DNA from 3 places in the Streptomyces sp. NPDC015139 genome. Region 1 is predicted to be linked to each of the others. Evidence: riboswitches for the same ligand, from Rfam matches in the RefSeq annotation. Region 1 holds a riboswitch; each other region holds the start of a gene.
The links. A riboswitch is a leader RNA that binds a small molecule or an ion and turns the genes downstream of it on or off. The one in region 1 is predicted to bind cobalamin.
Positions count from the first base shown of each region.

Region 2: another riboswitch for cobalamin. It lies ahead of ACF08B_RS29100 (HoxN/HupN/NixA family nickel/cobalt transporter); the one in region 1 lies ahead of ACF08B_RS17230 (cobalamin biosynthesis protein).
Region 3: another riboswitch for cobalamin. It lies ahead of ACF08B_RS01890 (CbtB-domain containing protein); the one in region 1 lies ahead of ACF08B_RS17230 (cobalamin biosynthesis protein).

Region 1 covers NZ_JBIBUW010000005.1:503,666-508,559, forward strand. The annotation lists gene cobN (cobaltochelatase subunit CobN) at 1-453, opposite strand, end outside; gene ACF08B_RS17225 (cobyric acid synthase) at 450-1,958, opposite strand; gene ACF08B_RS17230 (cobalamin biosynthesis protein) at 1,955-2,899, opposite strand; cobalamin riboswitch at 3,001-3,142, opposite strand; gene ACF08B_RS17235 (hypothetical protein) at 3,287-3,514, opposite strand; gene ACF08B_RS17240 (anion permease) at 3,549-4,811, opposite strand.
Region 2 covers NZ_JBIBUW010000012.1:91,716-96,609, reverse strand. The annotation lists gene ACF08B_RS29110 (heavy metal translocating P-type ATPase) at 1-1,520, opposite strand, end outside; gene ACF08B_RS29105 (hypothetical protein) at 1,520-1,750, opposite strand; partial or broken gene ACF08B_RS29100 (HoxN/HupN/NixA family nickel/cobalt transporter) at 1,894-3,022, opposite strand; cobalamin riboswitch at 3,031-3,219, opposite strand; gene ACF08B_RS29095 (ArsR/SmtB family transcription factor) at 3,299-3,694, shown strand; gene ACF08B_RS29090 (RNA polymerase sigma factor) at 3,776-4,894, opposite strand, start outside.
Region 3 covers NZ_JBIBUW010000001.1:409,570-414,463, reverse strand. The annotation lists gene ACF08B_RS01900 (histidine phosphatase family protein) at 1-341, shown strand, start outside; gene ACF08B_RS01895 (CbtA family protein) at 455-1,207, opposite strand; gene ACF08B_RS01890 (CbtB-domain containing protein) at 1,228-1,449, opposite strand; cobalamin riboswitch at 1,486-1,631, opposite strand; gene ACF08B_RS01885 (glycoside hydrolase family 65 protein) at 1,726-4,101, opposite strand; gene ACF08B_RS01880 (xanthine dehydrogenase family protein molybdopterin-binding subunit) at 4,098-4,894, opposite strand, start outside.

The DNA.
Region 1 (4,894 bases):
ACGGTCCGCGCGCAGTTCGTACGCCCCGTGCACGCCGTACTCCGGCATGCTGTGCGGGCCCTCGAAGCCCTCACCGGTCAGCAGCACCGTGTCCGACAGGAACCGGGACAGCTCCAGCAGGTTCGCCGGGCCGCCCTCGACCAGGTACTTCAGCGCCTCCGCCACCACACCGGCCGGCACGGACGACTCCGCCATCAGCTCGGCGTCCGGCACGGCCTCGCCGCCCAGCAGCACGGTCGGCACGCCCGCGGCCTTCAGCGCGGCCAGCCCGTCCTCCCACGCGCGCTTGCCGCCCAGCAGCCGGACGACGGCGATGTCCGCGCCCTCGACCAGGCCCGGCAGTTCGGCGGCGACGTCGACCCGGGTGGGGTTGCCGATCCGGTACCCGGCGCCGCAGGCGCGGGCGGCCAGCAGGTCCGTGTCGGCGGTCGACAACAACAACACTGTGCTCATGCGGGCGCTCCCGGTGGAATGAAAGGCAGTCCTTGCGGCGCGCCCGACTCGATGAGCCGAAGGAGCGCGTCCGTGTCCGCGTGCTGTTCGATCAGGTCGCCGAGCCGGTCGAGCTGCTCCTCGCGCAGCGCGGCGAAGGAAACGTCCGGCGCCGGTGTGAAGCGGCGGCCCGCGGCGGCCGCCACCTCCCGCAGGAAGGCCCGCCGGAAACCGTCCGACTCCAGCGAACCGTGCCAGTGCGTGCCCCACGTCTGGCCGACCCGGCAGCCGTCCAGGAAGGGCTCGCCCCCGCCGACGGTGGCCACCCCGTGGTGGATCTCGTATCCCTCGACCGGTTCGCCGAGGGCCTCGCCGACCGGCCGGGTCAGCGTCTTCTCGCGGGCGAACCGCACCCGCACCGGCAGCAGTCCGAGCCCGGGGACGTCCCCGGCGCGCGACTCGACCTCGTCCTCGATGTGCTCGCCGAGGATCTGGAAGCCACCGCAGATGCCGAGGACCGGACGCCCCTCGGCGGCCCTCCTGGCGAGCGCCCGCGCGAGCCCGCGCTCCCGCAGCCACTGGAGCGCCCGTACGGTCCCGCGCGTGCCCGGGACCACCACGAGGTCGGCGTCCGCCAGCTCCTCCGGGCGGTCCACGAACCGCACCACGACACCCGGTTCGGCGGCGAGCGCGTCCACGTCGGTGAAGTTGGACATCAGCGGGATCGCGCACACGGCGACCCGCAGCACGTCCTCGCCGACCGGGGGAGCGACGGTGGACTCCCGGACCGTGCCGCGCAGCGAGACGCGCAGCCCGTCCTCCTCGTCGATGCCGAGGCCGTGCCGGAACGGCAGGACGCCGTAGGTCCGCCGCCCGGTGAGGCCGTGCAGCATGTCCAACCCCGGCTCCAGCAGGCTGACGTCGCCCCGGAACTTGTTCACCAGGAACCCGGCGACCAACTGCTGGTCCTCGGGGGAGAGCAGGGCGACGGTGCCGAAGAAGGAGGCGAAGACGCCCCCGCGGTCGATGTCCCCCACCACCAGCACGGGCAGCCGGGCGCCCCGTGCGACGCCCATGTTGACGATGTCGGTCCGGCGCAGGTTGATCTCGGCCGGGCTGCCCGCCCCCTCACAGATCACCGCGTCATACGTGCCCCGCAACTCGGCCAGGCAGTCCAGCACCGTGCCCAGCAGCCGCTGCTGGCGCCCGCCGTGGTAGCCGCGCGCGCTCATCTCGCCCACCGGCTTGCCCAGCAGCACCACCTGGCTGCTCTGCTCGCCGCCCGGCTTCAGCAGCACCGGGTTCATCTGCGCGGTCGGCTCGATCCGGCACGCCTGCGCCTGCATGGCCTGTGCCCGCCCGATCTCCGCACCCTCACGGGTCACGAAGGAGTTGAGGGACATGTTCTGCGCCTTGAACGGCGCGACCTTCACCCCCTGGCGCACCAGCCACCGGCAGATCCCGGCCGTCACGACGCTCTTGCCGGCGTCGGAGGTGGTGCCGGCGACGAGGAGACCCCCGTTCACTTCCCACGTCCCTTCACGAGTCGGCGCGCGGCGACGGTGACGCCGAGCGCGAGCAGGCCGACGCGGCGGGAGAGCCGTACGGCCCGGTCGATGTCGGTGGCCCGGACGGCGCGCCCGGACCGGCCGTTGAGCACCGGGCGGTGCTCGACCCGCCCGCCGTAGGAGAGCGTCCCGCCCAGGCGCACTCCGAGGGCGCCCGCGAACGAGGCCTCCACGGGCCCGGCGTTGGGGCTCGGATGCCGGTGCGCGTCGGCCTTCCAGGCGCGCAGGGCACCGCGCGGATCGGGGCCGGCCGCGGCGGCGAGTACGGCGGTCAGCCGGGCCCCCGGCCAGCCGGCGAGGTCGTCCAGGCGGGCGGAGGCCCAGCCGTAGCGCCGGTACCGGGGCGACTTGTGACCCACCATCGCGTCCAGGGTGTTGACCGCCCGGAAGCCGAGCAGTCCCGGCACTCCGGCGACGGCTCCCCACACCAGGGCGCCCACCACGGCGTCGGACGTGTTCTCGGCGACCGACTCGACCACGGCCCGGGCGATCCCGTCGGCGTCCAGGGCCTGCGGGTCCCGGCCGCACAGATGGGGCAGCCGTGCGCGGGCCGCGTCGACGTCCCCGGTCTCCAGGGCATGCCCGATGACGCGGGCCTCCCGGGCGAGCGAAGTCCCGCCGACGACCGACCAGGTGGCGGCGGCGGTCAGCGCGGCGGAGGCGACGAAGGAGGGGCGTACGGCGTGCGCGGCCAGCGCGCCCAGGGCCACGGCGCCACCGGCGCACACGGTGGTGTGCAGCGTTCCCCAGCCGCGGTGGTCGTGCCACAACGCGCTCTCCACGGCCCCGGCCGCCCGTCCGAACGCGGCGACGGGATGCCCGCGGCGGGGATCGCCGAGGAGCAGGTCACCGAGAAGGCCGGCGGCGGCGCCGTACGCGTAGGAGCGATCGGCACCCATCGGCTCAGCCGGCCGTGGGCACAGGGGCAGGCCTGGTACTGGTCCTCGATCGGCAGCCGAGCATGGCGATACGTGTCCTCACTCAGGGTGTCCGCGCCCTGGTTCGACTGATCCGGCGGTGAGAGTTCCTGGCTCCCGGGGGTTCTTCCCCGGTCACAGTGGCGGGACCGCGCCGGATTCGCACCGGCTTCCTCTCTTGCCGCCGTACATGGCCTGGGCAGTCCACCACGCGCCCGGAAGGGCCGTCAACTTGCCTTTGACCTGCGTGGGGAGAGTGTGCCGATCCCCACATCGTGGGGCGGGCGAGCATGCCGAAGGCTCCCCTCCCGGGTGGGGAGGGGAGCCTCTGCGGTGCTCGTTCGCGTCCGCCGTGCGGCGGACGCCGGGTCAGGCCTTGGCGACGATGAGGTACATGCCGTACGCCACCGCGGCCGCGCAGGCGGCGAAGCAGACGTACGCGCCGGTGACGGCGAGGGCGGCGGAGTCGCCCTGGGCCGCGGCCTGTTCGCGCCGGGCCAGACCCTTGATGCCGAGGGTGAACAGGGCCACCAGGCCCACCGTGACCACGAGGCTGACGCCGAAGACGGAGCCGAGGGCCGCCCAGTCGATCTTCATGGGGATGCTTCCTTCAGTAACCGGGGTGCCGGGGTCAGACGGTGGCGGCCGGCGGGGTGGCCGGGGCGGTGTCGGCGACCCGGACCGGGCCGGTGGACTGGTGCGGGAAGGCGACGGCCGGGTCCTCGGCGACCGTGCCCGCCGGGGGCGGGATCACGGCGGCGATGGCGGTGGTCACCACGCCGGCCGGCTCCTCGGTCTCGGAGACGACGTTGGTGTGGTCGACGACCTCGCGGCGGGAGAGCTTCCAGATCGCGGCGCTGGCGGAGACCAGGAAGACCGCGACGACGGCGGTGCCCCAGTCACCCAGGTCCGTGACGGACTCGGCGCCCGCGCCGACCAGCGCGGCGGCCGGCAGGGTCAGCGCCCAGGCGACGAACATACGGGTCGCGGTGGACCAGCGGACCACACCGCCCTTGCGGCCGAGCCCCGCACCCATCACCGAGCCGGAGACGACGTGGGTGGTGGAGAGGGAGAAGCCGAGGTGGGAGGAGGCCAGGATGGCGGTCGCGGCGCTGGTCTGGGCGGCGAAGCCCTGGCGCGGCTCCAGGTCGGTCAGGCCCTTGCCCATGGTGCGGATGATGCGCCAGCCGCCGATGTAGGTGCCGAGCGCGATGGCCAGACCCGCGGAGAGGATGACCCAGGTGGGAGGGTTGGAGCCGGGGGAGATGGCACCGCCCGCGATCAGCGCGAGGGTGATGATGCCCATCGTCTTCTGGGCGTCGTTGGTGCCGTGGGCGAGGGAGACCAGGCCGGCGGAGGCGATCTGGCCGGCGCGGTAGCCCTTGCGCGTGGCCTCGGCCTCGGCCTTGCCGCCGATGCCGTACGAGAAGCGGGTGGCCAGCATGGCCGCGAGGCCCGCCACGATCGGCGCGGCGACCGCGGGCAGCAGCACCTTGGTCACCAGGACCTCGCCGTGCACCGCGCCGAAGCCGGCCGAGGCGACGGTGGCGCCGATCAGGCCGCCCATCAGGGCGTGTGAGGAACTGGACGGCAGGCCCACCAGCCAGGTCAGCAGATTCCAGAGGATCGCGCCGACCAGGGCGGCGAAGATGACCTCGGGACGGATGCCGGTCTCGTCGACGAGACCCTTGGAGATCGTGTTCGCGACCTCCACGGAGAGGAATGCGCCCACAAGGTTGAGGGCGGCGGACATGGTCACCGCGATCTTGGGCTTCAGAGCGCCTGTCGAGATGGTGGTGGCCATCGCGTTCGCGGTGTCGTGGAAACCGTTCGTGAAATCGAACGCGAGAGCGGTGACAACCACTATCGCGAGGATCAGCGAGAAGCTTTCCATTTACCCAGGCAATCGTTCGAGGTCATTGGCTGGTCGACCGTAGGCAACCTGGGTGAACGGAAGATGAACTGGGTCGGGCGCCA
Region 2 (4,894 bases), on a different contig from region 1:
GCGGGGAGCGGTTGCCCGGCCGGTGCGCGTCGCGCGCAACTGGTGACGGCTCGCCCGAGCGGGTGTTCCGAACCCTGTTCCACGGCACCGGCCAGGCGGAGGACCGTCTCCTGGCCGAGACCGCCCGGAGCCGCGGTGATCCTGGCGACGGTCATGTGGCCGCTGGTCAGCGTGCCGGTCTTGTCCAGGACCACGGTGTCGACGTGCCGGAGTGCCTCCAGGGTCCGCGGACCGCCGACCAGTACGCCCAGTTGGGCGCCGCGGCCGGTCGCGGCCATGAGGGCGGTGGGCGTGGCCAGGCCGAGCGCGCAGGGGCAGGCCACGACGAGCACGGCCACGCACGCGGTGATCGCCGCCTGAGGGTCGGCTCCGGCGCCGAGCCAGAACCCGAGCACGGTGACGGCGACGGTCAGCACGACGGGTACGAACACCCCGGCCACGGCGTCGGCCAGTCGCTGCGCCCGCGCCTTGCCCGCCTGGGCGTCGGTCACCAGCCGGGTGATCCGGGCCAGTCGGGTGTCGCTCCCGACGGCGGTGGCTCGCACCAGGAGCAGACCACCGGCGTTGACCGCTCCTCCGACGAGGGCGGATCCGGGCCCCACCTCGACCGGCTCGCTCTCGCCGGTGACCAGGGACAGATCCAGGGCGGAACTGCCCTCCACCACACGGCCGTCGGTGGCGACCCGCTCACCGGGGCGCACGGCGAAGACCTGCCCCACCCGCAGCTGTTCGATGGGCACGGAACGCTCGCGGTGCCCGTCGCGCACGGACACCTCCTTGGCGGCCAGCTCCGCGAGCGACCGCAGGGCGGCTCCGGTACCTCGCCCGGCCCGCGCCTCCAGGAACCGCCCGGCGAGCACGAACAGCGGTACGCCGACCGCGGCTTCCAGGTACACGTGCGCGGGGCCGTCCGACGCGGACGGCAGCAGACTGAACGGCATCCGCATCCCCGGGTCGCCCGCTCCCCCGAGGAACAGCGCGTACGCCGACCAGGAGAAGGACGCCACCACGCCCAGCGAAACGAGGGTGTCCATGGTGGCCGCGGAGTGACGCAGTCCGCGCACCGCCCGTGCGTGGATCGGCCAGGCGCTCCACACCGCCACCGGGGCCGCCAGCACGAAGCACAGCCACTGCCAGTTCCGGAACTGCAGGGAGGGCACCATCGACAGGACCAGCACGGGAACGGCGAGCAGCGCGGTGACCACGAGCCGCTCGCGCTCCTGGAGCGCGGCGGCCTCGGCAGCCTTCTCGCCGCCGTCGGTCCCGTCGCGCCTGTCCGGTACGGCGGGCTCGGGCAGCGCGGCCTCGTACCCCGCCCGCTGGACGGCCGTGACAAGGTCCTCCGCGGGGATGTCCGCCGGGTGGCTGACCCGGGCGCGTCCGGTGGCGAGGTTGACGGTGGCCGTGACCCCGTCGAGCCCGGCCAGCTTCTTCTCCACCCGGCGGACGCACGCGGCACACGTCATACCGCCGACCGTCAGATCCGTGACCACCAGCGGCGCCAGGGGTTCGGCCCCCATCACTGACCGCCGCCGTGCATGCCGGGCATGTCATGCGTGCCGCCTCCGCTGCCTCCGCCGCCTCCGGAGCCGTGCATGCCCGGCGCCACCGGCCCGGCGGCCGATCCCACGGCGTACGCCGCCGAGAAGACCAGCACCAGCAGCAACAGGAAGCCGCAGAGCCTGGGCGGGGGCAGCAAGGTGCGGGGAACCGCGGCCGCGCCGCGGGAGGGATGTCGGGACTCGGCCATGCTCGACCTTCCTGGTCGCTCGAACCGTCGTACGGCGCAAGAGGTCGCAGCCGTACCGCTCCAGCAGTCGGACGGATCGGTGGCGGAGTTCCCGCACGGGACGATGGCGTAGGCCACATGGCGGACCCGTGCGGTGCTCGACGTCAGCCGGTGTCGGCGGAGCGGGTGTTCCAGCGTTCCTCGATCCTGGCCAGGCGCCAGTAGGCGATGGCGACCGCCCAGACGACCACGAACAGACCGACGATGACGTAGCCGACGCTGTCCAGGTTCAGCCCCGCGATCCAGCCGGTGACGCCGTCGCTCAGGCCGAGCTTGTCGTGCAGGACGCCGACCAGTTCGATGGTGCCGACGAAGAACGCGACGGCGATGGACAGGCCGGTGATCGTGAGGTTGTAGAACACCTTGCGGACGGGGTTCGAGAACGCCCACTGGTAGGCGAAGTTCATGAAGGTGCCGTCGAGGGTGTCGAACAGGCTCATGCCGGCGGCGAACAGCAGGGGCAGGCACAGCACCGCGTACCAGGGCAGCCCGGCGGCGGCGCCGTTGCCGGCCAGCGCGAGGAGCAGGACCTCGGTCGTGGTGTCGAAGCCGATCCCGAAGAGGAAGCCGAGGGGGAACATCTGGCCCGGGCGGCGGATGGACCTGGTGAGCCGTCCCAGGATGCGGTTCATGAACCCGCGCGAGTCGAGGTGCGCCTGCAGCTCGGCCTCGTCGTACCGGCCAGCGCGCATGGCCCGGAAGACCCGCAGGATGCCGAACAGGGCCACGAGGTTGAGCGCGGCGATGAGGTACAGGAAGGACCCCGAGACCGTGGTGCCCACGGTGCCCAGGACCTGGTGGGTACGGGAGCCGTCGTTCATCAGGGTGCCGGCGAGCTTCGCACCGCCGGCGACCAGGGCGGCCATCACGACCACGACGCTGGAGTGCCCGAGGGCGAACCAGAAGCCCACGGAGACGGGCCGCTTGCCGTCGGCCATCAGCTTGCGGGTGGTGTTGTCGATCGCGGCGATGTGGTCGGCGTCGAAGGCGTGCCGCATGCCGAGCGTGTAGGCGGTGACGCCCAGCCCGACCCCGAACGCCTTCGTGCCGACCTCGTAGTGATGCGGTATCACCAGCAGGAAGAGGATCCCGAAGGCGACCACGTGCAGTGCCACGATCACGGCCAGGAGCCCCGCGGTGCGGACGGTGTCCTCGCGACGCCAGCGGAAGGACGGTTCGGCGTCGGTTTCGGGCACGCCTCGGGACACGGTCATGCGGGTCACGCTCCAGCACCTCGTGGATCAGCTTCGTGATGCCGTGGCCGGTCTCCTGGCTGACGGGTCGACGCGCCCGCCCCTGCCTTCCCGGCCGTGCGGCCAGTGGCATACGTGGGGCGGGAACTCCCCGATCACAGTGGCGAGGGCCGCTCCGGACTGAGCCCCTGAGGGCTGTCACCGGTCTTCCCGAACACCACGGCCCGTCCACCCTAGAAGGCCGAGGTCGTCGGCTGCAAGATTGCACAACTGCTCAGGTATGGAGGCGATCGCCCCGGGCTGCGATGATGACGGCATGCATCTCGTCCCCGCGGACCGTGCCGGGCAGCGCACCATCGACGGCGACCGGGTCTGTGACGCCATCGCCGCCGTCGGCGAGCCCGAGCGGGTGCGCACCTGGGCCGACCGCTTCTCCCTGCTCTCCGATCCCGGGCGGCTGTCCCTGCTGCTCGCCGTCCACGAGGCCGGTCCCATCGCCGTCTCCGACCTGGCCGTGGCCACCGGAATGCGCGACACCACCGTCTCCCAGGCACTGCGGCTGCTGCGGGCCGCGGGAGTGGTCGAAGGCCGCAAGGACGGCCGGATCGTGCGCTACCACCTCGTCGACGGGCCGATGGCCGCGCTGCTGGAGCACTGCAAGTCCGCCGACACCGGCGACGTCCGCGTACGGCCCCACCGGTCCGAGGAGTAGGGCACCGAACGCGGCCGCGCACCGGGGAGCGACCGCGGCGCCGCGCCGTGTCGGCATCCGGGCCGGTGTCGGCCGGAGCCCTCAGCCGCGGGCGCGGGCGTTGAGCCGGGCGGCCTGTCGCGTCAGGTGGTCGCGTTCGGCCAGGTTGGGAGCCCTGTGCGCCGCCTCGGCGTACAGGCGTGCGGCCGTCACCACATCCCCGTCACGCTCGTGCAGGTACGCCGACACGGCCGAGTGGCGGGGCAGCGACGCGTCCAGTTCCGCCAGCGCGGCGAGCCCGGCACGCGGGCCGTCCGCCTCGCCGACGGCGACGGCGCGGTTGAGCCGGACGACGGGGCTGTCGGTGAGGCGTACCAACTCGTCGTACCACTCGACGATCTGCACCCAGTCCGTGTCCTCCGCACGCTGCGCGTCCGCGTGCAGGGCGGCGACGGCCGCCTGGGCCTGGAACTCGCCAAGACGGTCCCTCGACAGAGCCGCCTGCAAGAGGGCGATGCCCTCGGCGATCGCCTTCGTGTCCCAGCGGCCGCGGTCCTGCTCGGCGAGCGGCACCAGGCTGCCGTCCGGCCCGGTCCGGGCGGGCCGCCGGGCATGATGCAGCAGCATCAGCGCGAGCAGCCCCGCCACCTCGGGGTGGTCGATCCCGGCCGCGAGCTGCCGGGTGAGCCGGATCGCCTCGGCGGCGAGGTCGACGTCACCGCCGTACCCCTCGTTGAAGATCAGGTACAGCACGCGCAGCACGGTGGCGACGTCGCCCGGCCGGTCCAGCCGCACGCCCGAGACGGTGCGCTTGGCCCGGCTGATGCGCTGGGCCATGGTCGCCTCGGGCACCAGGTACGCCCGGGCGATCTGCCGGGTGGTCAGCCCGCCCACCGCGCGCAGCGTCAGTGCCACCGCCGACGACGGCGTCAGCGAGGGGTGTGCGCACAGGAAGTACAGCTGGAGCGTGTCGTCCACCGCGGGCGAGGGCGCCGGCGACGGCTCCTGGTCGACACGGTCCTCCCGCCGGCGGCGGGCGGCATCCGCCCGCACCGCGTCGAGGTAACGGCGCCATGCCACGGTCACCAGCCAGCCCTTCGCATCCCGCGGCGGATCGGCCGGCCACACGCGCACCGCTTCCAGCAACGCGTCCTGTACGGCGTCCTCGGCCGCGGCGAAGTCCGCGCCCCGCGCCACCATGACGGCGAGCACGCCGGGCGT
Region 3 (4,894 bases), on a different contig from region 1:
GCACCCTGGAGGAGGTGGGGGCCACCGAACCGGAGGCCGTGGGCCGCTGGCTCACCGACGCCGGATCCGCGCCCCACGGCGGCGAGTCGGTGCGGGAGCTGTGCGAACGGGTCGGGCGGTGGCTGGACGCCGTACAGGGCACGGACGGCCGCACCCTCGCCGTGGTCGAGCCGGAGGTCGTACGGGCCGCGGTCGTGCACGTCCTCGGGCTGCCCGCGGCCGCCTTCTGGCGGCTGGACGTGCCGCCGTTGACGGCGACGGAACTGAGCGGCCGGGCCGGACGGTGGAATCTGCGGCTCGGTCAGCCGCCGGCCGGACCGGACGCGGCCGCCGCCTGCTGAGCCGGGGCGGTCGCCGTGGCTCAGGAGGCTGCCTCCCCGGCGCCGGCGCGGCAGCGTCGCCGCCGCGCGGCGCGAACACCCGTTCCGAACGGGCGTCCGGTGTCCCGGGACCGTCAGTGCGGGGCGGGAACCGTCCGTCCGGAAGATGCCTTGGCCGGCCGGGGGTTCAGCTGCCGCTCGGCCAACTCGCCGAAGAGCAGACCGAATCCGACCCACAGGACGGTCTGGATGGCCAGGGTGGAGAGCCGGAACCGCCACAACAGGCGGGCCGGGAAGTGCGCGGGCAGCTCGTTGACGGCGGGCAGGAAGGCGTAGGCGAGCCCGATGACGACGACGAAGGCGGCCACCGCGACGACGGTCGCCCACCAGTTGCCCAGACGGGGCGCGAGACGCTTGCCGAGGATGGTGGCGCCCACCGCGAGGAGCACGCTGAGGGCCATCATCAGGAAGAACAGGGTGGTCCGCTTGCCGATGGTCTCGGGCTGACCGACGGACGGCGGGTTGGCCGGGTACTTCAGGAACGGCACGACGTACACGGCGACCAGCGCGCAGCCGGACAGCAGCAGCGCGGTCGCCCGCGCGCTGAAGCGGCCGACACGGCCGAGCGCGAAGGAGTACGCGAGCGCGGCGATGCCGCCGAAGGCGACCCCGTAGACGAGGACGCCCGTGGCGAGGCCGGCGGTGGACTGCAGGGAGCGGGAGACGACTTCCATCTCGTGCTCGTGGGAGTGGGCGTCCTCGAAGGCGATCGCCTGGTCGACGCTCGGCTCACCGAGGAGGTAGGCCACGACGAGGGCGAGCACGCCGGCCACGAGGCCGGCGAGCATGCCCCGCACGAGGAGGTTTCTTACCGTTGCGGAGTTCATGGTGCGCGGCGTCCCTCGCGTCAGTGGCAGGGGAAGCCGAGCAGGTGGCGGGCGTCGTGCACCCACTCGTGGACGTCGGTGCCGTTGAACACGGACGTGGCGCCCTGCTCGGCGCCGACGAAGTAGAGCAGGACGAGCATCAGGACGCCGAAGAAGACCGCCCAGGGGGCTATCGCCTTCAGCGGCAGCGTGGCGGGAACGGCGGGGGTGTCGGCAGTCGGCTGGGCGACGGTCTGCGCCATGGCAGGGCCTCCTCTGGGAGTTCGCGTCCCATCTCGGTGGTGCACAGGACGACGGCCACGGGTCTGACTCGGCGGACCACCCCGAGGGGTGTCCCGCATACAGTGGCGCGACCGTGCCGGATTCCCACCGGCTTCCGTCTCGCCGTCGTCGATATCGGACAGACCGTACCGCGAGACGCGTGCGCGGCCAAGACCGCGTCCACCGCAGTGATCTTCCTCTCGTGACGGCACGTCAGATTCGGGACGCCAGGGGGTAGCCGTGAGACGGCTGAGGGACTACTCCGGGAGCACCAGACGGGCCGTCTCCCCCGGCCGTACTCCCACCGCCAGGTCCCGCAGGCGGAGGTCGATGGGGCCACGGCCGGAGGCCGGTACGGCGATCTCCAGCAGGCCGCTGCGCAGGCGCAGGTGGACGCCCCAGTGGCCGTGGTAGCGGATGGCGAAGCCGTAGGAGGAGAGTTCGGGCAGCGGGACGGGGTCCAGGCGCAGGGCGCCGCCCCGGGTCTCCAGGCCGGTCAGCCCGCGCTGGACGAGGTCGAGCGTGCCGGCCATCGCGCCGAGGTGGATGCCCTCCCCGGTGGTGCCGCCCTGGAGGTCGGCGATGTCGCCGCGCAGCGCCTCCTGGACGAAGGCCCAGGCGTCGGTCCGGCGGGCCCGGGCCAGGATCCAGCCGAGGACCAGGCCGCTGAGGGTGGAACCGTGACTGGTGCGGTGCAGGTAGTGGTCGACGGTCGCGGTCCAGGTCCGCTCGTCCAGCGGGTAGCCCAACCGGTCGAACAGGGAGTTCAGTTCGGGCGGGGCGAAGAGGTAGCCGAGCATCAGCACGTCGGCCTGCTTGGACGCCTTGTACCGGTTGACGGTGTCCCCCTCGGCCTCCAGGATCCGGTCCAGGCGGCGGATGTCGCCGTACCGTTTCCGGTAGCCGTCCCAGTCCAGCTCGGCGAGGCCGGCGTACCCCTCGAACTGGCTGATCACCCCGTCGTGGAAGGGGACGTGCAGGGTGCGGGAGACCTCCTCCCAGCGGGCGGGCTCGTCCTCGGCCAGTCCGACGGCCTCGGTGAGTTCGCGGCGGCGCGGCTCGGGCAGGGCGCTCAGCAGCTCCAGCGCGCGGGTGAGCACCCAGGCGGCGGTGACGTTGGTGTACGCGTTGTCGTCCAGGCCCGGCCGGCTCGCACCGGGGTAGGCCTCGTGGTACTCGTCGGGACCGACCACGCCACGGATGCGGTACCGGCCGAGGTGGGGGTCGTAGCCGGCGGAGTCCGCCCAGAAGCGGGCGATCTGGAGCAGCATCTCGGCGCCCTCGCCGTGCAGGAAGTCGAGGTCGCCGGTCGCCTCCCAGTACTGCCACACGTTGTACGCGACCGCCGAGCCCACGTGGTGCTGGAGCCGGGAGTGGTCGGGCAGCCAGCGCCCGGAGCGCGGGTTGAGGTGGAGCTGCTGGGTCTCCTCGCGGCCGTCGCTGCCGCTCTGCCAGGGGTACCGCGCGCCGCGCCGGCCGAGTTCGTGGGCGGCGTGGCAGGCGGCGTCCAGCCGGCGGTGGCGGTAGCGGAGCAGGGCGCGGGAGACCTCGGGCAGGTGCAGGTTGAGGTAGGGCAGGACGAAGAGTTCGTCCCAGAAGACGTGCCCGCGGTAGGCCTCGCCGTGCAGTCCGCGCGCGGGGACGCCGACGTCGAGGTCGGCGGTGTGCGGGGAGAGGGTCTGCAGCAGGTGGAACAGGTGCAGGCGCAGGATGCTGCCCGCCTCGCCGGGCACCTCCAGCGCCGTGCGCCGCCACAGCTGGTCCCAGGCCGCCGCGTGTGTCTCCAGCAGTTCGTCGAAGCCGGGCGCGTCCCGGACCCGGTCGACCGCGGCGCGCAGCGGGTCGCCGATGGCGGGGTCGCGGGAGGTGTGCAGCGCGACGGTCTTGTCGAGGGTGACGGTACGGCCGGGCGGCAGGCGCAACCGGACGTGCTGGACCGCCCGTCGGCCTTCGCCGGCGTGGGTGACCGGGGCGTCGGCGGTCAGCCGGGCGGCGAGTTCGAAACTGATGTCCGAGGTGCGGGTGCGGCAGCGCAGCCACACCGTGCCGGGTGCGGCGGTGCCGGTGTGGACGTGGGTGAGGTGCCTGCCGTCGAGGTCCCGGTAGCGGGCCACACCGGAGTTGGTGACCTCGCCGTCGATCGCGGACTCGACCTCCAGGTCGACGGTGTCGCCCTCGGCGGTGAACTCGGTGCGCAGAGCGGCGAGATGGGGGTCGTGCAGATGGACGAGGCGCAGTTGGCGCACGTGCAGCGAGCCGCCGGTGCCGAGGGGGTAGCGGGTACGGCGTTCCAGCAGGCCGGGGTCGAGGTGGAGCACCTGGTGGTGGTCGGTGACCGGGACGGTGTCCGGGGTGAGCCAGTCGGCGCCGGCCGGGCGGAAGCGCAGCGGCAGCCAGTTGGGCAGGTTGACCATGTCCTCGTTCTCGACCCGTCGTCCGGCGACCTCGGAGGTGAGCCGGTCGTAGCAGCCGGCGGCGTAGGTGCCGGGGTGGTGGACGGCGTCGGCGGTGCACTCGGGCAGCGCTCCCCGGGTCGCGAAGTAGCCGTTGCCGAGGGTGCACAGGGACTCCCGCAGCCGCTCCTCCTCGGGCCGGTAGCCGTCGTACTCCCAGGCCGGGCCCGTCACCGTCATCCCTCGGACAGCAGGGCGGTGAGGATCCGGTCCGGGGTGAGGGGCAGTTCGCGGAAGCGGATCCCGGTGGCGTGGTGGACGGCGTTGCCGACGGCGGCGGCGGTGCCGACGATGCCGATCTCGCCGATTCCCTTGCTGCCCATGGGGTTGAGGTGGGGGTCGTCCTCGTCGAGCCAGTCGGCCTCGATGTCGGGCACGTCGGCGTGGGCGGGCACGTGGTAGGCGGCGAGGTCGGCCTCCGCGAAGTCGCCGAACGCGCTGTCCATGGTGCTGTGTTCGGTGAGGGCCATGCCCAGGCCCATGGTCATGCCACCGGTGAACTGGGACCGTGCGGTGCGGGCGTTGAGGATCCGGCCGGCCGCGAAGATCCCGAGGAGCCGGCGTACGCGGACCTCGCCGGTGACGGTGTCGACGGCGGTCTCGGCGAAGTGGGCGCCGAAGGCGTGCCGGGCGTAGGGGCTGTCGGCGTCGGCCTTCCCGGTGGTGTCGGCGCGGACCTCGACGCCCTCTACGGGCAGCGGTCCGGTGTGGGCGGCCAGCCGGGAGGCCAGTTCGGCGCACGCCTCGTGCACGGCCCAGCCCCAGGAGGCGGTGCCCATGGAGCCGCCGGCGACCCAGGCCGGCGGCAGGTCGCTGTGCCCGATGTCGGTGCGGACGCGGTCCAGCGGCACGTCGAGGACGTCGGCGGCGATCTGGGTGAGGACGGTACGGGCCCCGGTGCCGATGTCGGTCGCGTTGATGCGGACGGCGAAGGTGCCGTCGGGCAGGGCGTGGGCGGTCGCGGTGGCGGGGA